3 regions of the Streptomyces qaidamensis genome follow, and region 1 is predicted to be linked to each of the others. Evidence: riboswitches for the same ligand, from Rfam matches in the RefSeq annotation. Region 1 holds a riboswitch; each other region holds the start of a gene.

Region 1 (7,443 bases):
GCAGGTCCGCCGCTTCACCGAGCAGGCCCTGTCGAAGCCGACGGAGGAGTTCGTCCGCTCGCACGGCCTGCGCCTGGTCGTCTCGGCGGTCGCCGAACTGGAGTCGGGCAAACTGGACGCGGCGTGCGAGCAGGGGGTGCGGGCGGTGGAGGTCGCCGGGCGGATCTCCTCGGCCCGTACCACCGAGTACGTCAAGGACCTCCTGCACCGGCTGGAGCCGTACGGCGACGAGCCTCGGGTGGTGGAGCTCCGTGAGCGTGCACGGCCGCTGCTGATGGCTCCGGCGTAGAAAGAGCAGGTGTGCCGCCCGTCCCGCGTTTGAAGGCATTGTCAGTGGCGCAGTGCACTATCGAGGCGGGAGGTGGTGCGAGTGCGGATCACATACGACTGTGACGTGCTGGTGATCGGCGGCGGCATCGTCGGCCTGTCGACGGCGTACGCGATCACACGAGCCGCACCGGGCACACGTGTCACCGTCCTGGAGAAGGAACCGGGCCCGGCCCGCCACCAGACCGGCCGCAACAGCGGCGTCATCCACAGTGGCATCTACTACCGCCCCGGCTCCCTCAAGGCGCGCTACGCGGTGCGGGGCGCGGCGGAGATGGTCAAGTTCTGCGCCGAGTACGGCATCCCGCACGCGGTCACCGGCAAGCTGATCGTCGCCACCGACCGCGCGGAGCTGCCCCGCCTGCACGCCCTCGTACAGCGCGGCCGGGAGAACGGGATCCCGGTGCGGGAGCTGGGCGCGTCCCAGATCGCGGAGTACGAGCCGGAGGTGCGGGGCCTCGCCGCGATACACGTCGGCACGACCGGCATCTGCGACTTCGTCGCGGTCGCCCGCCAGCTGGCCCACGGCTCGGGCGCGGAGATCCGCTACGGCACCCGGGTCGTGCGCGTCGACCGCCGCCCGGAGCGAGGAGTCGCCGTGCTCACGGCCGCGGGGGACGTCGTACGCGGGCGGGTCCTCGTGAACTGCGCCGGTCTGCAGTGCGACGAGATCGCCCGGCTCACCGGGGACGACCCGGACATGCGGATCGTGCCGTTCCGGGGCGAGTACTACGAACTGGCCCGGCCGGAGCTGGTGCGCGGCCTGGTCTACCCGGTGCCCGACCCGGCGTTCCCGTTCCTCGGGGTGCATCTCACGCGGGGTATCGACGGGGGCGTCCATGTCGGGCCCAACGCGGTGCCGGCGCTGGCCCGCGAGGGCTACGGGTGGGGCACGGTCCGCCCGCGTGAGCTGGGCTCGACCCTGGCTTGGCCCGGCTCCTGGCGGATAGCCCGCCGGCACTGGCGGTACGGGGCGGGCGAGCTGCGGCGCTCCCTGTCCAAGCGGGCCTTCACGGAGGCGGTGGGGAGGCTGCTGCCCGGGGTGTCCGAGCCCGACCTCGTACCGACGGCCGCGGGGGTGCGCGCGCAGGCGGTCCTGCGGGACGGAACCCTGGTCGACGACTTCCTGATCCGCGAGGGCGCCAGAACCGTCCATGTCCTCAACGCACCGTCTCCTGCGGCTACGGCGTCCTTGCCGATCGGCCGAGAGGTGGCACGGAGGGCGTTGAGCGCGCTGTGAGGTTCGCGGGTGCTCGGCGATGCCGCTGAGGCGCGGGTGGGCCCGCAACCGGGCGGAGCGGGGTGCCGCTGCGCCCACCCTCCCCCGAGCTCTCGGCTTCGCTCGCGCAGGGGGGGGACCCCCGTCGCCCTTAGCGGCACGCATGCCCGCAGCCAGGGCAGAGCGCGCCCGCACCCGCCGACAACACCAAGCACCACCGCCGTAAAATCAGAGCACTGTGTCTGACTCCGCGAACACCCCCGAAACCCCGCACCCGCACACCCCCGGTGTCTCCGTCCGGGGCACCCGGGCCAAGGGAGAGCCGCGCTTTCCCGACGGGCCCAAGGCCGACCCCGCCGGGTCGCACTTCGAGCGGCGGATCCGGAGTTTCCAGCCGCGGCGCAGCCGGGTCACCGCAGGTCAGGCGGACGCCCTGCAGCGGCTGTGGCCCAAGTGGGGCCTCGACATCGACGGCAGCCGCACCCTCGACCTGCCCGAGCTGTTCGGCAACGACAACCCCGTCGTCCTGGAGATCGGCTTCGGCATGGGCGAGGCCACCGCCCAGATGGCCGCCGCCGACCCCGCCACGAACATCCTCGCCGTCGACGTCCACACCCCCGGCCAGGGCAATCTGCTCAGCCTCGCCGACCGCAACGGCCTGTCCAACATCCGGGTCGGCAACGGCGACGCGATCATCCTCCTGCGCGAAATGCTCGCCCCGGACTCCCTCAGCGGTCTGCGCGTCTACTTCCCCGACCCCTGGCCGAAGAAGCGGCACCACAAGCGCAGGATCATCCAGCCCGATTTCCTCACCCTGGCCGCCACCCGACTCGGGCCGGGCGCGCTGGTCCACTGCGCCACCGACTGGGAGCCGTACGCCGAGCAGATGCTCGATGTCCTCACGGCACACCCCGACTTCGAGAACACACAGGCGGACGGCGGTTTCGCGCCGCGTCCCGACTTCCGTCCGCTGACCCGTTTCGAGGGCCAGGGACTGGACAAGGGACATGTCGTGAACGACCTCCTCTTCCGTCGCGTACAGCACGTGGACCAGCCCCCCGCCGGCGCCTGACCACCCCTGGCACCTCTTCCGCCTGCGGACAGCGCCCATCCGTCGTTAGGGTCAATGCCGTGGCCACCAGCCCCCCACATCCGTCGTATGCCAGCGGTCCCGCGTACCCCAGCGGTCCCGCCGACGGCGCACCCCTCGCCGGCCCGGGCACGGCCGGCTCCCTGCGGCACGCCCACTGGTGGCAGCGCGCCTGGGTCCGCTACGGCGCGCTGAGCACGCTCCTCGCGATATCCGGCCTGGTCATCCTCGCCCTGGTCCGCGAGGAGACCGGCACGGAGGGCTTCCTGGTCGGGCTGGGGCTCGCCGTCCTGCCGGTGCCCCTGCTGATAGCCGCGTTCCGCTGGCTGGACCGGGTGGAGCCCGGCCCCTGGCGGAACCTGCTGTTCTGCTTCGCCTGGGGCGCCTGCGCGGCGGCACTGATAGCGATCGTCGCCAACAGCTTCGCGACGAGATGGATAGCGACGGCGACGGCGGACCCGTCCAGCGCGGACACCCTCGGCGCGACGGTGATAGCCCCGGTGGTCGAGGAGTCGGCCAAGGCGGCGGCCGTCCTCCTGGTCTTCCTGTTCCGGCGCCGGGACTTCACCGGCATCGTCGACGGGGTCGTGATAGCCGGTGTGACGGCGACCGGCTTCGCCTTCACGGAGAACATCCTCTACCTGGGCACGGCCTTCGGCACCGACCAGCTCACCGGCGGCACCGGCATCGCCTCCGTCACGGCGGCGACCTTCTTCGTGCGCATCGTCATGTCGCCGTTCGCGCACCCGCTGTTCACGGTCCTGTCCGGCATCGGCTTCGGCATCGCCGCGCTCTCGGCGGACCGCCGGCCCCTGCGCCGCGTCGTCTTCCCGCTCGGCGGGCTGCTGCTCGCGATGGGCATGCACGCGATGTGGAACGGCTCCTCGGCCTTCGGCGAGTACGGGTTCTTCGCCGTGTACGCGGCGTTCATGGTGCCCATCTTCGGGCTGCTGACGTGGCTGGTGATCTGGACCCGGCAGCGGGAGCTGAGGACCGTACGGGCGGAGCTGCCCGCCTACGCCGTGGCCGGCTGGCTGACCCCGGCCGAGCCGTACGCGCTGGGCTCGATGCGGGCCCGGCGGATCGCCCGCCAGTACGCCCGCCGTCACGTGGGCAGGGCCGCGGCGCGGGAGGTGGCGCGGTACGAGGCGTACGCGACGTCCCTGGCGTTCCTGCGGCACCGGGCCCGGCAGGGCCGTTCCGGGCCCGACTTCGCCGTACGGGAGGGGGAACTGCTCGGCGAACTGTGGCGGCGCCGGGAGGTGGCCCGCCCCGCGCTGGACCACGCGGCGCGGATCACCGCTCCTCCGGTGCCGGTGACGGCCCCGCCCTGGCCGGTGTACGGGGTGTACGGGTACGGCCCGCAGCCGACCCCGTACCCCGCGTACAACCCGTACCGCTCCTAGGACCTCTCGTCTGCATCAGGCCGGGTCAGGCGGGGTCACGCCGAGGCCTGGGTGAGACGCCCGATCTCGGTCTCCGAGAGCGTCAGCTCGCCGACGCCGGTCAGCGCGAGCAGCTGCTCCACCGTCCGCGCGGAGGCGATCGGCGCCGCCACGGTCGGCTGGGCGGCGAGCCAGGCCAGAGCCACCGTGGCGACGGGCACGTCGTGCGCCGCGGCGATCTCGTCGAGGGCGGCGAGCACCCGCTGCCCCCGCTCGGTCTCCAGGTGCTTGGCCGCACTCCCCGCTCGCGCGCTCTCGACCGTCGCGCCGGGCCGGTACTTGCCCGTGAGGAAGCCGGACGCGAGCGCGAAGTACGGCACGGCGGACAGGCCGGTCCGCTCGGCGAGATCCTGGAGCTCGCCCTCGTAGGTGCCGCGGGAGACCAGGTTGTAGTGGGGCTGGAGGGCCACGTACCGGGCGAGCCCCTCGCGGTCGGAGAACTCCAGGGACGCCCGCAGCCGCTCGGCGGAGATGTTGGAGGCGGCGATGTGCCGCACCTTCCCGGCCTTCACGAGGGTGTCGAGCGCGCCGATGATCTCCTCGACGGGCACGTCGGGCTGGTCGAAGTGCGTGTAGTACAGGTCGATGTAGTCGGTGCCGAGGCGCCGCAGGGAGGCGTCGGCGGCGGCCTTGATGGTGGCGGCGGACAGGCCGCGGAACTCGGGGTGCTGGCTGACCTTCGTGGCGACGACGACGTCCGCCCGGTTGCCGCGGGACTTCAGCCACTTGCCGAGCACGGTCTCGGACTCACCGCCCCGGTTGCCCTCGACCCAGGCCGAGTAGGAGTCGGCGGTGTCGACGAAGTTGCCGCCGACGGCGGTGTAGGCGTCGAGGACGGCGAACGACTGGTCCTCGTCGGCGGTCCAGCCGAAGACGTTGCCGCCGAGGGCGAGGGGGAAGACGTCGAGGTCGGATGAGCCCAGCTTGCGAAGAGAAGTCATGCCTTGCGTAACGCCCGTACAGGAAGGCCTCATTCCACAACGGACGCAAAGGTCCCGTAAACCACACCGGAAGACCGGCGGCCCTGACGTCGGGGGGTCGTCGTCAGGGCCGCCGGTGCTTCAACGGGTGGGTAGGGCTTACGGGTTCAGTCCCTTGCCCCGCAGCCACGCCATCGGGTCGATGCCGCTCGCGGAGCCGCCGGAGTGGACCTCCAGGTGAAGGTGGGCCCCGGTGACGTTGCCGGTGGCGCCCACACGGCCGATGACCTCGCCCGTGCTGACCTTCTGGCCGACGCTGACGCCGATGGAGGACTGGTGCGCGTACCAGATCTCGGTGCCGTCATCGAGGGTGAGGACGGTCTTGTAGCCGTACGAGCCGTTCCAGCCGGCCTCGGTGATGGTGCCGCTGTGGACGGCCTTGATCGGCGTGCCCGTGGGGGCGGCGAAGTCCAGGCCCGTGTGGTAGCCGGAGGACCAGTAGGCGCCGGCCTGGCCGAAGCTGGAGGTGATGGTGTACGAGGAGGTCGGCAGCGTGAACTGCTTGGCCAGGGCGGCGAGACGCTCGGCCTCGGCCTTCTTCCTGGCCTCCTCCTCCGCCTTCTCCTTGGCTGCGGCGGCCTTGGCCTTGGCTTCCTTCTCCGCCTTGGCGACCGCGTCCTTGGCCGCCTTCTCGGCGGCGGCCGCGGCGTCCTCGGCGGCCTTGGTCTCGATCTGGTCCTGCTGGTGCTCGACCTGGGCCATGATCCGGGCGCGCAGTGCCTCGCCGGCACCGGCGCCGGAGGTGCTCTTGCCCTGCTCGGTGGCTGCCGCGGCGGTGCCGAGGCTGCTGAGCGGGGTGGCGGAGCCTTCGGGGGTGTCGTCGTCCGAGATCAGGGAACCCACCGAGGGCAGGTCCGGGACGGAGATGGACACCGGGGGCTTGCCGGTCTGGGCGCTGGCCATGCCGCCGGCACCCACGGCGGCTATGACACCGACGCCCAGGACGGTGGAGCTGCGGGCGAGGCCTCCGCCGCGCTGCTTGGTGACGCGATGCCGGCCACGGACGGGACGGATGGACTCCTCGGTGGGGTTCCACTCCTGGAACGGGCCCTCGTCGGTGCGCTGACCGCCGTAGCCGAAGGTGTCGGTGTCGCGCTTCGGCGCGAACGGGGCCTCGGGGGCAGGCCGGTTGGACGCCACGTGGGCGTACTCCTTTCCTTCCTTCTCGCCTACCGGGTTAGCTGACGGGTTCGGAGCAGGAAGGTCTCCTACGCGCGTATACCGGCCGTGCTTCCACGGTGGTATCCGCCCGATTCACCCCAAGTGGTGGTTCCCCGGTTCCCTTTCGGGATTCGGCGCGTGCGCACGGAGCCGCCTTCTGTGACGGCTGGGACGACCGCGCTGCGTTATCGAACGTTAATGGAGGCGCGAGGGGTATTCCAGCGATTCCGCTTGATCATTAACCTTTTTCGCGCGGACTTACCTGCCATGACCGGAGTAAATCGGGCGAGTTGACCGCTTCGCAAGTGACCGATGAGTTTTGACGATGCGTCAGTTACCGTGCGGAACGGGGTGGTTCACTCACCGAGCGTTATGACTACGGGGAAATAGGCCGAGGGCCGGAATCCTTTTGGATTCCGGCCCTCGGCCTTCAGTAGCGGGGACAGGATTTGAACCTGCGACCTCTGGGTTATGAGCCCAGCGAGCTACCGAGCTGCTCCACCCCGCGTCGTTGTGACTCCAGTGTACGCCATCCGCGGGACCACTCGTGCACACCCACGGATCAACCCGTGCTCAGCCCGGCAGGTGGCGGTTCGGGGCCTTGGCCCGCCCCTCGTGTTCCGGGAGAACCACGACCTCCACCCCCTGGGCCGCGAGGAGGCCGCTGCCGTCGGCGTCCGTCACGAAGGTGTCCGGCTCACGCCAGGCCGTGACGACCCGCCGTACCCCCGCGTCGAGGATCAGCCGGGCGCAGGGGGCGGGGCGTGAGGCGCGGCGGGCGCACGGCTCCAGGCTGCTGTACACGGTCGCGCCGGGCAGGCGCGGGTCGGCCGGGTCGATCTTGGCGAGGGCCGCCTCCTCGGCGTGCACGACCGGGTCACCGGCCTCTCGGGAGTGGCCGCGGGCCAGTTCCGTGCCGTCGGCGGCGACCACGACCGCGCCCACGCTGAACGCCGTGTCCGACGGCGGGCAGCGCTCGGCCAGTTCGCAGGCGAGGGCGAGCCAGTGGTGGTCGGCGGCGGCGGGGAGCCCGCCGGCACCCGGCGCGGTCGGCTCGTAGCGCATCAGGACCACGTCCTCGATCCGCCGCGTCTCCAGCAGCCGGAGCCGGCCGCCCTGGTAGCCGCCGGGGCCGAAGAGACGGGGCGCCCCGGGGTCACCCACGAAGAGCGGGGCGAGGACCAGCTGGAGTTCGTCGGCGAGGCCCTGGGTGAGGAGCTG
Region 2 (7,443 bases), 2.4 Mb from region 1:
GTCGCCATGCCGACCGCGATGCCCGAGGCGCCGTTGACCAGGAGGTTCGGGAAGGCGGCGGGCAGGGCCACCGGTTCCTGTTCCTGGCCGTCGTAGTTGGGGTTGAAGTCGACGGTGTCCTCGTCGATCGACTCCGTCATCAGGCTCGTCGCCTCGGCCATCCGGCACTCGGTGTACCGCATGGCGGCCGGCGGGTCGTCGTTGCCCAGCGAGCCGAAGTTGCCGTGGCCGTCGACCAGGGGAACCCGCATCGAGAAGGGCTGGGCCATGCGCACGAGGGCGTCGTAGATCGACGCGTCGCCGTGCGGGTGCAGCTTGCCCATCACCTCGCCGACGACACGGGCGCACTTGACGTACCCGCGCTCGGGGCGCAGGCCCATCTCGTTCATCTGGTAGACGATGCGGCGGTGCACGGGCTTGAGTCCGTCGCGTGCGTCGGGCAGGGCGCGGGAGTAGATGACCGAGTACGCGTACTCGAGGAAGGAGCCCTGCATCTCGTCGACGACGTCGATGTCGAGGATCCGCTCCTCGTACGAGTCGTCGGGCGGCGTCTTCGTGCTGCGGCGGGCCATCGCTGCCGGCTCCTCCTGTTACTGGTCGCTCGCCTACGGGGCGTTCCTGCCGGTGAGGAGACGTCGACCGTGCCCGGCCCTTCGGGCCCTGCGCGCGCTCGCCCACTCGTCACCGACCGCCCCTGCGGCTCGCTCATGTTGCTGCGATCCGGATCTGACGCCGACCATTGTGGACCGCCGCACTGACAACCGGGACCAGGGCCCGGTCTCCGACGCCTGCCGGGCCGTCCGACAGCCCGTCGGGAACGGTCGTCCGTGCTCGCTCTCGGCGTATGCCGCCCGGGAACTTCACCAGGGCTTCGCACGCTTGCATACAGTGGCAGGACCGGCAGGAATCCGCGGTTGTGAAGACCGCTCCGCGATCGAAGGGACGTACATGCCCATGGGTCACACGGCCACAGCCCAGGCAGGCTCCGGGGGCCTGACAGCGACCGAGCACCGCCTGGCCAACGGCCTGCGCGTGGTGCTCTCCGAGGACCACCTGACCCCGGTCGCGGCGGTGTGCCTCTGGTACGACGTCGGCTCGCGCCACGAAGTCAAGGGACGCACCGGCCTGGCTCACCTTTTCGAGCACCTGATGTTCCAGGGTTCCGCCCAGGTCAAGGGCAACGGCCACTTCGAGCTCGTCCAGGGCGCGGGCGGCTCGCTGAACGGCACGACCAGCTTCGAGCGGACCAACTATTTCGAGACCATGCCCGCCCACGAGCTGGAGCTCGCCCTCTGGCTGGAGGCCGACCGCATGGGCTCGCTGCTGACCGCGCTCGACGACGAGTCGATGGAGAACCAGCGGGACGTCGTCAAGAACGAGCGCCGCCAGCGCTACGACAACGTCCCCTACGGCACCGCTTTCGAGAAGCTGACCGCGCTCGCCTACCCGGAGGGCCACCCCTACCACCACACTCCGATCGGCTCCATGGCCGACCTGGACGCGGCGACCCTGGAGGACGCACGCGCGTTCTTCCGCACCTACTACGCGCCGAACAACGCCGTGCTCTCCGTGGTCGGCGACATCGACCCGGAGCAGACCCTCGCCTGGGTCGAGAAGTACTTCGGCTCCATCCCCGGTCACGACGGCAAGCCCGCTCCGCGCGACGGCTCGCTGCCGGAGACCATCGGAGAGCAGCTGCGCGAGGTCGTCGAGGAGGAGGTCCCGGCGCGCGCCCTGATGGCCGCCTACCGGCTGCCGCACGACGGCACGCGCGCGTGCGACGCGGCCGACCTGGCCCTCACCGTCCTCGGCGGCGGCGAGTCCTCCCGCCTCTACAACCGGCTGGTGCGGCGCGACCGTACGGCCGTGGCGGCCGGCTTCGGCCTGCTGCGGCTCGCCGGGGCTCCCTCCCTGGGGTGGCTGGACGTGAAGACGTCCGGTGACGTGGAGGTTCCGGTCATCGAGACCGCCATCGACGAGGAGCTCGCCCGGTTCGCCGAGGAGGGCCCCACGGCCGAGGAGATGGAGCGCGCCCAGGCCCAGCTGGAGCGCGAGTGGCTGGACCGGCTCGGCACGGTCGCCGGCCGCGCCGACGAACTGTGCCGGTACGCCGTGCTGTTCGGCGACCCGCAGCTCGCCCTGACCGCCGTCCAGCGTGTGCTGGAGATCACGGCGGAGGAGGTCCAGGAGGTCGCCAAGGCCCGCCTGCGGCCCGACAACCGCGCGGTGCTCGTGTACGAGCCCGTCACCGACGAGGACACCACCGAGGACACCGCAGCCGCGGCCGGCGACGAGAACGAGGAGGCGGCCAAGTGACCGAGCTCGCCACGATGGAATTCCACCCCCGGCCGCAGGCGGGCGACGCCCGGCCGTGGGCCTTCCCCGCCCCCGAGCGCGGCACGCTCGACAACGGCCTGACGGTGCTGCGCTGCCACCGCCCCGGCCAGCAGGTCGTCGCCGTGGAGGTGTTGCTGGACGCCCCCCTGGACGCGGAGCCGGGCGGTCTCGACGGTGTGGCCACGATCATGGCCCGGGCGTTCTCCGAGGGCACCGACAAGCACTCCGCCGAGGAGTTCGCCGCCGAGCTGGAGCGCGCGGGTGCCACCCTCGACGCGCACGCCGACCACCCCGGCGTCCGGCTCAGCCTGGAGGTGCCGGCCTCCCGGCTCGCCAAGGGGCTGAACCTGATCGCCGACGCGCTGAGGGCGCCCGCGTTCGCCGACAGCGAGGTCGAGCGGCTGGTCACCAACCGCCTCGACGAGATCCCGCACGAACTGGCCAACCCCTCCCGCCGCGCCGCCAAGGAGCTCTCCAAGGAGCTGTTCCCGTCGGACGCGCGCATGTCGCGGCCACGGCAGGGCACCGAGGAGACGGTCGCCGCGATCGACTCCGCGGCCGTTCGCGGCTTCTACGAGAAGCACGTCCGCCCCGCCACGGCCACCGCCGTGGTCGTCGGTGACCTCACCGGCATCGACCTCGACACCCTGCTCGGGGACACCCTGGGCGCCTGGACGGGCTCCTCGGCCGAGCCCCGCCCCGTGCCGCCGGTGACCGCCGACGACACCGGCCGGGTCGTCATCGTGGACCGCCCCGGCGCCGTCCAGACGCAGCTGCTGATCGGCCGGGTCGGCCCGGACCGGCACGACCGCGTGTGGCCCGCGCAGGTGCTCGGCACGTACTGCCTCGGCGGCACCCTCACCTCCCGTCTGGACCGCGTCCTGCGCGAGGAGAAGGGCTACACCTACGGCGTACGGGCGTTCGGCCAGGTCCTCAGGTCCGCCCCGGACGGCACGGGTGCCGCGATGCTCGCCATCAGCGGTTCCGTCGACACGCCCAACACAGGCCCCGCTCTGGAGGACCTCTGGACGGTGCTGCGCACCCTCGCCGCCGAGGGACTGACCGACGCCGAGCGGGACGTCGCCGTGCAGAACCTGGTCGGCGTGGCTCCGCTCAAGTACGAGACGGCCGCGGCGGTCGCGAGCACGCTGGCCGACCAGGTCGAGCAGCACCTGCCCGACGACTACCAGGCCACGCTGTACCGTCAGCTCGCCGCGACCGGCACCGTGGAGGCCACCGCGGCGGCCGTGAGCGCCTTCCCGGTGGACCGTCTGGTGACCGTACTCGTCGGTGACGCGGCGCAGATCAAGGCGCCTGTCGAGGCCCTGGGCATCGGCGAAGTCACCGTCGTCGCCGCCGAGTAGCGGCACGCGCGCGGAGGAGCCCTGGTTGTCTTCCAAGGCACCAGGGCTCCTTTATGCCCGAATTGGTACGGAGGTTGCCTGTCTGCCCTGTGGGATGCGCTACAAACACCGGGATTCGTTTGGGAATTGAAAGCGGCGCCGCTTAGCGTCATCCGGGCTGTTCGTCAGGCAGTGCGCCGCACCCGCGGCACCGGACAGTCATCGCCGAGTCCCCGTACGGCGCGAGCCAGGGGAGCCGGGGACCCATCGCAGTCCCTGGGGTGAATCGGGCGCCCGCGCGAGTCGCGAGGGAGTCCGTAGGAGACCTTCCTGCTCCGAACCCGTCAGCTAACCCGGTAGGCGAGAGGGAAGGAAAGGACCAGCCACTACATGGCGTTCACTCGCGCCACCGGGAAGCACCGTCGTCCCAGCAGGATCCAGCGCGGCACCGCCCGCGCGGCGGGCGTCGCGGCCCTCGCCACCACCGGCGTGATCGGCACCGTGGCGGCCCCCGCTGCCTTCGCCGCCGAGCCCAGCCCCGAGCAGACCGGCCTCACCCCGGTCGTCACCATGGGCGACACCGTGGCCCAGCAGATCGACGCCCAGGCGATCGCGCAGCAGCAGGCCGCCGACGAGGCCGCCGCCAAGCAGAAGGCCGAGGAGACCGCGCGCAAGCAGGCCGCGGAGTTGGCCGAGAGGGCCAAGGAAGCGGCCGAGAAGGACCGCGAGGCCAAGGAGCGCGCCGCCCGCGAGGCCGAGCGCAAGCGCCTCAACGCCTACCTGGCCCCGATCTCCGGCTCGTACGTCTCCACCGGCTACAAGGCCAGCAGCGGCCTGTGGTCCTCCGGCAGCCACACCGGCGTCGACTTCCACGCCGCCACCGGCACCTCCGTCCACGCGGTCGGCGCGGGCACCGTCGTCGAGGCCGGCTGGGGCGGCTCGTACGGCAACCAGATCGTGATCAAGATGAACGACGGGACGTACACCCAGTACGGACACCTGTCCTCCGTCGGCGTCTCGGTGGGCCAGCAGGTCACCCCCGGCCAGCAGATCGGCCTGTCCGGCGCGACCGGCAACGTCACCGGCCCGCACCTGCACTTCGAGGCCCGTACGAGCCAGGAGTACGGCTCGGACATCGACCCGGTCGCCTACCTCCGCTCGCACGGCGTGAGCGTCTGACGGGAACCCCCGCGCTGTTCCCGAAGCCCCGGCTCCCCGAGCCGGGGCTTTCGGCGTTTACGGCGGCAGCCTGTCCAAAAAATATCCCTGGATTCCCGATGGCCGTCGGAAATTCCGGCTCATTGCAATAGAGTCACGGAACGGACGCCGCTCGCCGGCGTTTCTCGGGGATTAAGGGGAGGTCGGTCATGCGTATTCCCGCGCACTCGGTGTGCACGGCCATCCGGGACGACATCGTCGCGGGCGTCCACGCACGCGGCAGCCGGCTCACCGAGGAACTCCTCGCACGCCGCTACGGCGTCTCGCGGGTGCCCGTCCGGGAGGCGCTGCGCACCCTGGAGGCCGAGGGCTTCGTGGTGACCCGACGGCACGCCGGCGCCTGCGTGGCCGAACCCACCGAGCAGGAGGCGGGCGACCTGCTGGAGATGCGCATGCTCCTGGAGCCGCTCGGTGCGGCCCGCGCCGCCCAGCGCCGCACCGAGGCGCATCTGAAGGTCCTGCGCGGACTGGTCCGGCTGGGCCAGGAGCGGGCCCGCCGCGGCAGCAGCGACGACCTGCGCTCCCTCGGCGGCTGGTTCCACGAAACACTCGCCCAGGCCTCCGGCAGCCCCGCACTGACCTCGATGCTCACCCAGCTCCGCCACAAGATCGCGTGGATGTACGCCGTGGACGCGCCGGCCAGCCCCGTGGAGTCCTGGACGGAGCACGGCGCGATCGTGGACGCGGTGGCGCGCGGGGACGGCGAGCGCGCGCGGGCGGTCACGGCGCTGCACGCCGAGCGTGCGACGGGCGCGCACCGTCTGCGATTCGGCTCGGGCAGGGAGTCCGCCGACCGTGTGAGGAACTCGCAACATCCCGTAAACACGGCGAGCCCGCGGCATTAACACGACGGCCGTATACAAAGAGCAGGCAATTCGTGACGGCCTATTTCCCCCTGCCTGGAAACGGGGAATTCTAGAATTCCCGCCCCGTGGCGACCGGGAATGACGAAGGGCCCGCCCGGTGAATTCGGACGAGCCCTTCGGTGTGCGCCGGAAAGGGCGCACGGGACATCAGACGGTCTCGGGCAGTTCCTCGAGACCCTCGGAGACCAGCTTGGCCAGCCGGTCCAGGGCGGCGTCCGCGCCCTCGGCGTCGGAGGCGAGGACGATCTCCTCGCCACCCTGGGCGCCGAGGCCCAGGACGGCCAGCATCGAGGCCGCGTTGACGGGGGTGCCGCCAGCCTTGGCGATCGTCACCGGGACGCCTGCGGCCGTGGCGGCTCGGACGAAGATGGAGGCGGGGCGGGCGTGGAGACCCTCGGCCCAGCCGACGTTGACGCGGCGCTCAGCCATGTGTTGCTGCCCTTCGGTGTTCAGGGTTGTCTAGACCAGTTTCCCATATCGTGAAGCCCACCAGGAGCGGTTCTCGCGTTCCACTCCAGGGGCGCCGTCGGATCGCGGCCTCGACCCGACTGATGCCCTCCACAGACTGCCTCGCGCCGTTGTCAGGCGCTAGCCGTACTCTGGGGCCCATGCAGACCTCGCCGGACCGGCACGAGTATCCCGCCCACTGGGAAGCCGACGTGGTGCTGCGCGACGGGGGCACCGCGCGCATCCGGCCCATCACCGTTGATGACGCCGATCGCCTGGTCAGCTTCTACGAGCAGGTCTCCGACGAGTCGAAGTACTACCGCTTCTTCGCGCCGTACCCTCGCCTGTCCGCCAAGGACGTCCACCGCTTCACGCACCACGACTTTGTGGACCGGGTGGGACTCGCGGCCACGGTCGGCGGCGAGTTCATCGCCACCGTACGCTACGACCGGATCGGCCCGGACGGAACGCCCGCGTCCGCACCCGCCGACGAGGCCGAGGTCGCCTTCCTCGTGCAGGACGCCCACCAGGGCCGCGGGGTCGCCTCCGCCCTGCTCGAACACATCGGTGCCGTCGCCCGCGAGCGCGGCATCCGCCGCTTCGCCGCCGAGGTGCTGCCCGCCAACACCAAGATGATCAAGGTGTTCACGGACGCCGGCTACACCCAGAAGCGCAGCTTCGAGGACGGCGTCGTCCGTCTGGAGTTCGACCTCGAACCAACCGACCGCTCCCTCGCCGTGCAGTACGCCCGCGAACACCGCGCCGAGGCACGCTCCGTGCAGCGGCTCCTCGCCCCCGGCTCGGTCGCCGTCATCGGCGCCGGGCGCACCCCGGGCGGAGTGGGCCGCAGCGTCCTCGGCAACATCCGCGACGCCGGGTTCACCGGCCGCCTGTACGCCGTGAACAAGGCTCTCCCCGAGGGGCGGAAGGAGCTCGACGGCGTGCCCGCGCACCGCTCGGTGCGGGACATCGACGGTCCGGTCGACCTCGCCGTCGTCGCCGTACCGGCCGAGCAGGTCACCGAGGTCGTCACCGAGTGCGGCGAACACGGCGTGCAGGGACTCGTCGTGGTCTCCGCCGGGTACGCCGAGGGCGGCGGCCACGAGGGGCGCGAACGTCAGCGCGCCCTCGTCCGGCACGCGCGCACGTACGGCATGCGCATCATCGGCCCCAACGCCTTCGGCATCATCAACACCTCCCCGCAGGTACGGCTCAACGCCTCCCTCGCCCCC
Region 3 (7,443 bases), 600 kb from region 1:
CATCCCCGGGGAGCGCAAGGCCGAGCTGATGACGCATCTGCTCAACATCGACCCGCCTGACCACACCCGGCTGCGCCGGCTGGTGTCCAAGGCGTTCACCCCGCGCCGGGTCGCCGAGTTCGCGCCACGGGTGCAGGAGCTCACCGACACCCTCATCGACGGGTTCGCGCGGAAGGGATCCGCCGACCTGATCCACGAGTTCGCCTTCCCGCTCCCCATCTACGCCATCTGCGACCTGCTCGGCGTCCCGCGCGAGGACCAGGACGACTTCCGCGACTGGGCGGGCATGATGATCCGCCACCAGGGCGGGCCGCGGGGCGGCGTGGCGCGGTCCGTGAAGAAGATGCGCGGCTACCTCGCCGACCTCATCCACCGCAAACGCGAGGCGCTGCCCGCCGAGCCCGCCCCCGGCGAGGACCTCATCTCCGGTCTCATCCGCGCCTCCGACCACGGCGAGCACCTCACGGAGAACGAGGCGGCGGCCATGGCCTTCATCCTGCTGTTCGCCGGTTTCGAGACGACCGTGAACCTGATCGGCAACGGCACCTACGCCCTGCTCACCCACCCCGGGCAGCGCGCACGGCTCCAGGCGTCCCTCGCCGCGGGGGAGACCGGCCTGCTGGAGACCGGCGTCGAGGAACTCCTCCGCTACGACGGCCCCGTCGAACTCGCCACCTGGCGCTTCGCCACGCAGCCCCTCACCCTCGGCGGGCAGCGCATCGAGGCGGGCGACCCTGTCCTCGTGGTCCTGGCCGCCGCGGACCGTGACCCGGAGCGGTTCGCCGATCCGGACGTGCTGGACCTCGCCCGCCGTGACAATCAGCACCTCGGGTACGGCCACGGCATCCACTACTGCCTCGGAGCCCCGCTCGCCCGGCTGGAGGGCCAGAGCGCGCTCGCCACGCTCCTGACCCGCCTCCCGGACCTCCGGCTCGCGGCGGATCCGGCCGAGCTGAGATGGCGTGGCGGCCTCATCATGCGCGGGCTGCGCACGCTGCCGGTGGAGTTCGCACCCGTCGGACGTGACGAAACATCAGAGTTGTGATCTTCACGTGATCTGCGCGGCATGAACTTGTGACAAGTGATCGACTGCCGATACGTTCACCCATCAACGCGGCGGGGAATCGCGCCGCATCGGTCACTGCTGTCTCGCGAAAGGTCTCCGTATGCTCTCCGGGAACGGTCGGCACCGCCGCCCCCGTCAGGCTCCGGCTCTCCTCGTGGCGGCCGGGGTGACCGGCTCCGCCATCGCGATCCCGCTCCTCGGGGCCTCCGGTGCCAGCGCGGCCGACGGCACGACCTGGGACCGGGTCGCGGACTGCGAGACAGGCGGCGCCTGGAGCCAGAACAGCGGCAACGGCTACTACGGCGGCCTGCAGTTGTCCCAGGACGACTGGGAGAAGCACGGCGGCCTCGACTACGCCGCGAGCGCCGATCTGGCCAGTCGCTCCCAGCAGATAGCCGTGGCCGAGAGAATCCTCGCCGACCAGGGGGTCGGCGCATGGCGTACCTGCGGACTGCTCTCGGGGCTCCAGCAGGGCAAGGGTTCGGAATCATCCGACTCGTCCGAATCATCCGGTGAGGTGGACTCGCCCGGATTGCTCGATTCGCTGGGTTCATCCCCCTCTGGGAGTCCCTCTTCGTCCCCGTCACCTGACGTATCGTCGTCTTCGAAGGACGAAACGGCCAAGACCGACAAGTCGTCCCAATCCGACGGCTCGTCGCGGGATGAGCAGCCCGACGGCTCTCCGTCGGCCACTCCCGAGGGCGGCAAGCAGGGCAACTCGCGGAAGGGCGACGACTCCTCGGCCTCGGCCGAGACCGGCTCCGGCCGTCATCGCGGTCCCAGTGCCGACGAAACCCGCGCGCCCGGGAGCGACCGTACGGAGAAGTCCACAGGGCGTCACTCCGCGCCCGCTGAAGAGAGTTCCGGCGACGCGTCCGAGGGTGCCTACATCGTGGGCGTCGGCGACAGTCTCTGGTCCATCGCCGACTCCCTTCGGGTTGACGGCGGATGGCACGCGCTCTACGAGGGCAACGAGACGGCGGTCGGCGCCGACCCGGACCTCATCCATCCCGGTCAGACGCTCGCGGTCGAGGGCGAAGCGGACGAGAAGTAGCTGTTCGGGCAGTGCGGAAACGACGGTCGAAGTCACCCTCAAACCGGGTGAGTTCACGTCACGTTTTCGTGCTGAATGTCCCGTATAAGACCGGTGAGAGATAGATCTCAGAAGCCTTGATCGTCTTTGAAATTCCGTGGACCTCGTGTCTACGGTCGTGACCGCTCGTCACCGCGAGCCCCGGCTGCCGCAACGCCGAATCCTGCCAGCGGCCGTACGGGAACAGTCGTCGCGTCAAGCGCCGTAGGCAGGAGCGGGGGACCCAAGGTAGGTGCCCGACCGGACAGTTGTGCCGGAAGGGCTTGGGGTGAAGCCGTGTCCCGGGAGGGGCGCGGCCGGGCAACTCAACCGGCCCGAACCCGACAGCTCACCTCGCAGGCGTCGGTGAGGGGATCCTCCATGCTGTTTTCCGGCAAGGGCAAGCACCGTCGTCCGTCCAAGGCCACCCGTGTCGTCGCGCTCGCCGGCGTCACCGGTGCCGCCGTCGCCGCCCCGCTGATGGCGGCCGGCAACGCCTCCGCCGCCACCGCCTCCGAGTGGGACGCGGTCGCCCAGTGCGAGTCCGGCGGCAACTGGTCCATCAACACCGGCAACGGCTACTACGGCGGTCTGCAGTTCTCCGCCTCCACCTGGTCCGGCTACGGCGGCACCAAGTACGCCTCCACCGCCGACCAGGCCACCAAGGCCCAGCAGATCGAGATCGCCGAGAAGGTCCTCGCGGGCCAGGGCAAGGGTGCCTGGCCGGTCTGCGGCAAGGGCCTGTCGAGCGCCGGCTACACCGGCGGCGGCTCCTCCAGCGACTCGGGCAGCTCCTCGCAGAGCCAGCAGAGCACCGAGACCCGCGAGACCCAGCAGCAGCCGGCCTCCCGCTCCGACGAGCGCCCGGCGGCCAAGAAGACCGTCACCACCCCGACCGGCAAGAAGGTCAAGAAGGGTGACGGCGAGTACAAGGTCGTCAAGGGCGACACCCTGAGCTCGATCGCCGCGGACGAGAAGGTCAAGGGCGGCTGGGAGAAGCTGTACCAGCTGAACAAGGACATCATCGACGATGCCAACCTCATCTACCCGGGCCAGCAGCTGCACCTGAAGTAAGCAGCGGCCCACCCGGGCCCTCCAGGGCCCACCAGCTCCCCGCTCCGGCGCGTCATCCCCCGTACGCACCGGAGCGGGGTTTTTTCTGCCGGACTTCGCGAACCAGCTTTGTTCCGTTCGGAAACAATTTACTCTCGGTTCTGTCCATGGGGTGGGCGACCCGGTGGCCGATCGCCCGGAGCCGGTTAGGCTCATGTCGCGAGCCACCACGGCTCCGCACCTCGCCGGGTCCACGTGACCCGCGTACCCGCGTCACATGAAGAAGGAGATGCTCGTGCCGTCCATCGACGTCGTCGTAGCCCGGGAAATCCTGGACTCCCGAGGCAACCCCACGGTCGAGGTCGAGGTCGGCCTCGACGACGGCAGCACGGGTCGTGCCGCCGTCCCGTCCGGCGCCTCCACGGGTGCCTTCGAGGCCATCGAGCTCCGCGACGGCGACTCGAACCGCTACCTCGGCAAGGGTGTGGAGAAGGCCGTCCTCGCGGTCATCGAGCAGATCGGCCCGGAGCTGGTCGGCTACGACGCCACAGAACAGCGCCTGATCGACCAGGCCATGTTCGACCTGGACGCCACCGACAACAAGGGCTCCCTCGGCGCCAACGCGATCCTCGGCGTCTCGCTCGCCGTCGCCCACGCCGCCTCCGAGGCCAGCGATCTGCCGCTGTTCCGCTACCTGGGCGGCCCCAACGCGCACCTGCTTCCGGTGCCGATGATGAACATCCTGAACGGCGGCTCGCACGCCGACTCCAACGTGGACATCCAGGAGTTCATGATCGCCCCGATCGGCGCGGAGTCCTTCTCCGAGGCCCTGCGCTGGGGCGCCGAGGTCTACCACACGCTGAAGAAGGTCCTGAAGAGCAAGGGCCTGGCCACCGGCCTCGGCGACGAGGGCGGCTTCGCCCCGAACCTCGGCTCCAACCGCGAGGCCCTCGACCTCATCCTGGAGGCGATCAACGAGGCCGGCTACACCCCCGGCGAGCAGATCGCCCTGGCGCTCGACGTCGCCGCGTCCGAGTTCTACAAGGACGGCGTCTACACGTTCGAGGGCAAGGAGCGCTCGGCGGCCGAGATGACCGAGTACTACGCGGAGCTCGTCGGCGCGTACCCGCTCGTCTCCATCGAGGACCCGCTGTTCGAGGACGACTGGGACGGCTGGAAGGCCCTCACCGACAAGCTGGGCGACAAGGTCCAGATCGTCGGCGACGACCTGTTCGTCACCAACCCCGAGCGCCTCGCCCGCGGCATCGAGGAGGGCGCGGCCAACGCGCTCCTGGTCAAGGTGAACCAGATCGGTTCGCTCACCGAGACCCTGGACGCCGTCGAGCTGGCCCAGCGCAACGGCTTCAAGTGCATGATGTCCCACCGCTCCGGTGAGACCGAGGACGTCACCATCGCCGACCTGGCCGTCGCCACCAACTGCGGCCAGATCAAGACCGGCGCCCCGGCCCGCTCCGAGCGCGTCGCCAAGTACAACCAGCTGCTGCGCATCGAGGAGATTCTCGACGACGCCGCGGTGTACGCCGGCCGCAGCGCCTTCCCGCGGTTTCGCTCTGCGAACCATTAGGCACAGTAAGGGCTGACCCGGCCCGTAAGTAGCAGCGTCGTACGTACGTCCCCGTACCCGGTCCCGTACCGTGTCCGGGGACGTACGCGCGTATGACGGTGGAGCGGGAGGCGGACTGACATGGCCGTGAAGGACCGGGACCGGTTCTCCACCGCGACCAGGATCCGGTTGCTCGGCGAGCAGACCGCGGCCCGGGTCTACCGCTCCCAGACCAAGCGCCAGGCCCGCCGCTCGCGGCTGACCGGCCGGGCCGCGCTGCTCGCCCTGGTGATGTGCTCGCTGATCGTGGCCCTGGCCTACCCGATGCGGGAGTACGTCTCACAGCGGGCCGAGATCGACGACCTCCAGCGCGAACAGCAGCAGGCCCGTGAGCGCGTCGAACGGCTGCGCGACCTGAAGGCGCGCTGGCAGGACGACGCGTACGCCGAGCAGCAGATCCGCAAGCGGTTGCACTACGTCATGCCGGGGGAGACGGGGTTCATCGTCATCGACCCGCACGCGGCGAAGCAGTCGCGCACCGACCTGGGGGCGGCGGACCGCCCTTGGTACTCCAACGTCTGGGACGGCGTCGACAAGTCCGACGCCTCCGGCCAGTGACCTGGCCTCCCAGCCGGCGATCAGAGAAAGACAGCCTGAAGACAGTCATGGAAACGCCCCCGCCGACCACCCCGCGCACCGAGCCCACCGACGCGGACGTCGAGGCCTTCGAGCAGCAGCTCGGCCGGCCCCCGCGCGGTCTGCGCGCGATCGCCCACCGCTGCCCGTGCGGACAGCCGGACGTCGTCGAGACGGCCCCGCGCCTGCCGGACGGGACGCCGTTCCCCACGCTGTACTACCTGACGTGCCCGCGCGCCGCCTCGGCGATCGGCACGCTGGAGGCCAACGGCGTGATGAAGGAGATGACCGAGCGGCTGGCCTCGGACCCGGAGCTGGCGGCGGCGTACCGGGCCGCGCACGAGGACTACATCCGGCGGCGCGACGAGATCGAGGAGCTGAAGAACTTCCCGAGCGCGGGCGGCATGCCGGACCGGGTGAAGTGCCTGCACGTGCTGGTGGGCCACTCGCTGGCCGCCGGCCCCGGGGTGAACCCGCTCGGCGACGAGGCGATCGCGATGCTGCCCGAGTGGTGGCGCAAGGGCCCGTGCGTGACGCCCGTCGAGGAGGACGCCCAGTGACCCGGGTCGCCGCCGTGGACTGCGGTACGAACTCCATCCGGCTCCTGGTCGCCGACGCCGACCCGGCCACCGGCGAGCTGGTGGACCTGGACCGCCGGATGACGATCGTGCGGCTCGGGCAGGGCGTCGACCGCACCGGCCGGCTCGCTCCCGAGGCACTGCAGCGGACCTTCGCAGCGTGCCGCGAGTACGCCGGGATCATCAAGGAGCACGGGGCGGAGCGGCTGCGGTTCGTGGCGACCTCCGCCTCCCGGGACGCCGAGAACCGGGACGAGTTCGTGCGCGGGGTGCTGGACATCCTGGGCGTCGAGCCCGAGGTGATCTCCGGGGACCAGGAGGCCGCGTTCTCCTTCACCGGTGCCACCAAGGAGCTCGCCGGGGGCGACCACCTCCCCAAGCCTTACCTGGTGGTGGACATCGGCGGCGGCTCGACCGAGTTCGTCGTGGGCGACGACCGGGTCCGGGCGGCCCGCTCGGTGGACATCGGCTGTGTCCGCATGACCGAGCGGCACCTGGTCCGGGACGGGGCGGTGAGCGACCCGCCGTCCGCGGAGCAGATCGCGGCGATGCGGGCCGACATCGAGGCAGCGCTCGACCTCGCCGAGCAGACGGTCCCGCTGCGCGAGGCGCGCACGCTGGTCGGCCTGGCCGGTTCGGTGACGACCGTGTCGGCGATCGCCCAGGAGCTGCCCGAGTACGACTCGCAGGCCATCCACCATTCCCGTGTCTCCCACGACCGGGTCCGCGAGATCACCGAGTGGCTGCTGCGCTCCACCCACGCCGAGCGGGCGGCCGTGCCGTCCATGCACCCGGGCCGGGTCGATGTGATCGGGGCCGGTGCCCTCGTCCTCCTGTCGATCATGGAGCGGATCGGTGCTCAGGAGGTCGTCGTGAGCGAGCACGACATCCTCGACGGCATCGCGTGGTCGGTCGCGTAGCCCGCTTCTGAGCAGGCATGGATCACGAATGAGCGTCTCCCGGGGGGCCCGGACGCCCCCCGGGGGACAGCCCGCCGGAAAAGTTCGTGAAGTTCTTCACAAGGAATTCGGCCCTCTCGGGCGAAGAGAGGGGTCGCGTTGACCCGTCCGGGGGCTGAACAGGCCTTTGAACATGTTCAGAAGCATGGTATGGAGGTGTCCGGGAAGGGGCTCGCAGTGGCGCTCCGGAGGTTCTCACGGTGGCCTCTCGGGCACAGAGAGGCAGCTCACGCGCCATTGACAACCCTCCGCGGTACACAAAGGGGCCCGGTTGTCACCATGACATGGATCACGCGGGCCGCGGAGGATAGCACACACCCCACCCATGCTTGTGAAGGGGCGCACGAGCCACCCCCCTGAGTCGGGTGGATACTCGATGGCATGAGCACCACGGAGCGTCCCAGGATCCTCGTAGTAGGCGGTGGGTACGTAGGCCTGTACGCAGCTCGGCGCATCCAGAAGAAGATGCGCTACGGCGAGGCGACCGTCACGGTCGTCGACCCCCGGTCGTACAT

What was found. Region 1 has a riboswitch for cyclic di-AMP ahead of A4E84_RS18970 (M23 family metallopeptidase). Riboswitches for the same ligand answer to the same signal wherever they lie in the genome.
Region 2: another riboswitch for cyclic di-AMP. It lies ahead of A4E84_RS30025 (M23 family metallopeptidase); the one in region 1 lies ahead of A4E84_RS18970 (M23 family metallopeptidase).
Region 3: another riboswitch for cyclic di-AMP. It lies ahead of A4E84_RS16275 (LysM peptidoglycan-binding domain-containing protein); the one in region 1 lies ahead of A4E84_RS18970 (M23 family metallopeptidase).

What each region holds. Positions count from the first base shown of each region.
Region 1 is NZ_CP015098.1:4,314,739-4,322,181, forward strand. Features, by position in the region: gene A4E84_RS18945 (hypothetical protein) at 1-289, shown strand, start outside; gene lhgO (L-2-hydroxyglutarate oxidase) at 365-1,567, shown strand; gene trmB (tRNA (guanosine(46)-N7)-methyltransferase TrmB) at 1,785-2,618, shown strand; gene A4E84_RS18960 (PrsW family intramembrane metalloprotease) at 2,678-4,042, shown strand; gene A4E84_RS18965 (aldo/keto reductase) at 4,078-5,022, opposite strand; gene A4E84_RS18970 (M23 family metallopeptidase) at 5,161-6,201, opposite strand; cyclic di-AMP (ydaO/yuaA leader) riboswitch at 6,213-6,369, opposite strand; tRNA gene A4E84_RS18975 (tRNA-Met) at 6,657-6,730, opposite strand; gene A4E84_RS18980 (dihydrofolate reductase family protein) at 6,796-7,443, opposite strand, start outside.
Region 2 is NZ_CP015098.1:6,738,346-6,745,788, forward strand. Features, by position in the region: gene A4E84_RS30010 (DNA gyrase/topoisomerase IV subunit A) at 1-572, opposite strand, end outside; gene A4E84_RS30015 (M16 family metallopeptidase) at 955-2,316, shown strand; gene A4E84_RS30020 (M16 family metallopeptidase) at 2,313-3,701, shown strand; cyclic di-AMP (ydaO/yuaA leader) riboswitch at 3,894-4,058, shown strand; gene A4E84_RS30025 (M23 family metallopeptidase) at 4,071-4,859, shown strand; gene A4E84_RS30030 (GntR family transcriptional regulator) at 5,048-5,743, shown strand; gene A4E84_RS30035 (HPr family phosphocarrier protein) at 5,912-6,193, opposite strand; gene A4E84_RS30040 (bifunctional acetate--CoA ligase family protein/GNAT family N-acetyltransferase) at 6,373-7,443, shown strand, end outside.
Region 3 is NZ_CP015098.1:3,718,594-3,726,036, reverse strand. Features, by position in the region: gene A4E84_RS16285 (cytochrome P450 family protein) at 1-1,045, shown strand, start outside; gene A4E84_RS16280 (LysM peptidoglycan-binding domain-containing protein) at 1,167-2,120, shown strand; cyclic di-AMP (ydaO/yuaA leader) riboswitch at 2,350-2,516, shown strand; gene A4E84_RS16275 (LysM peptidoglycan-binding domain-containing protein) at 2,520-3,212, shown strand; gene eno (phosphopyruvate hydratase) at 3,487-4,776, shown strand; gene A4E84_RS16265 (FtsB family cell division protein) at 4,897-5,373, shown strand; gene A4E84_RS16260 (DUF501 domain-containing protein) at 5,421-5,951, shown strand; gene A4E84_RS16255 (Ppx/GppA phosphatase family protein) at 5,948-6,889, shown strand; gene A4E84_RS16250 (NAD(P)/FAD-dependent oxidoreductase) at 7,310-7,443, shown strand, end outside.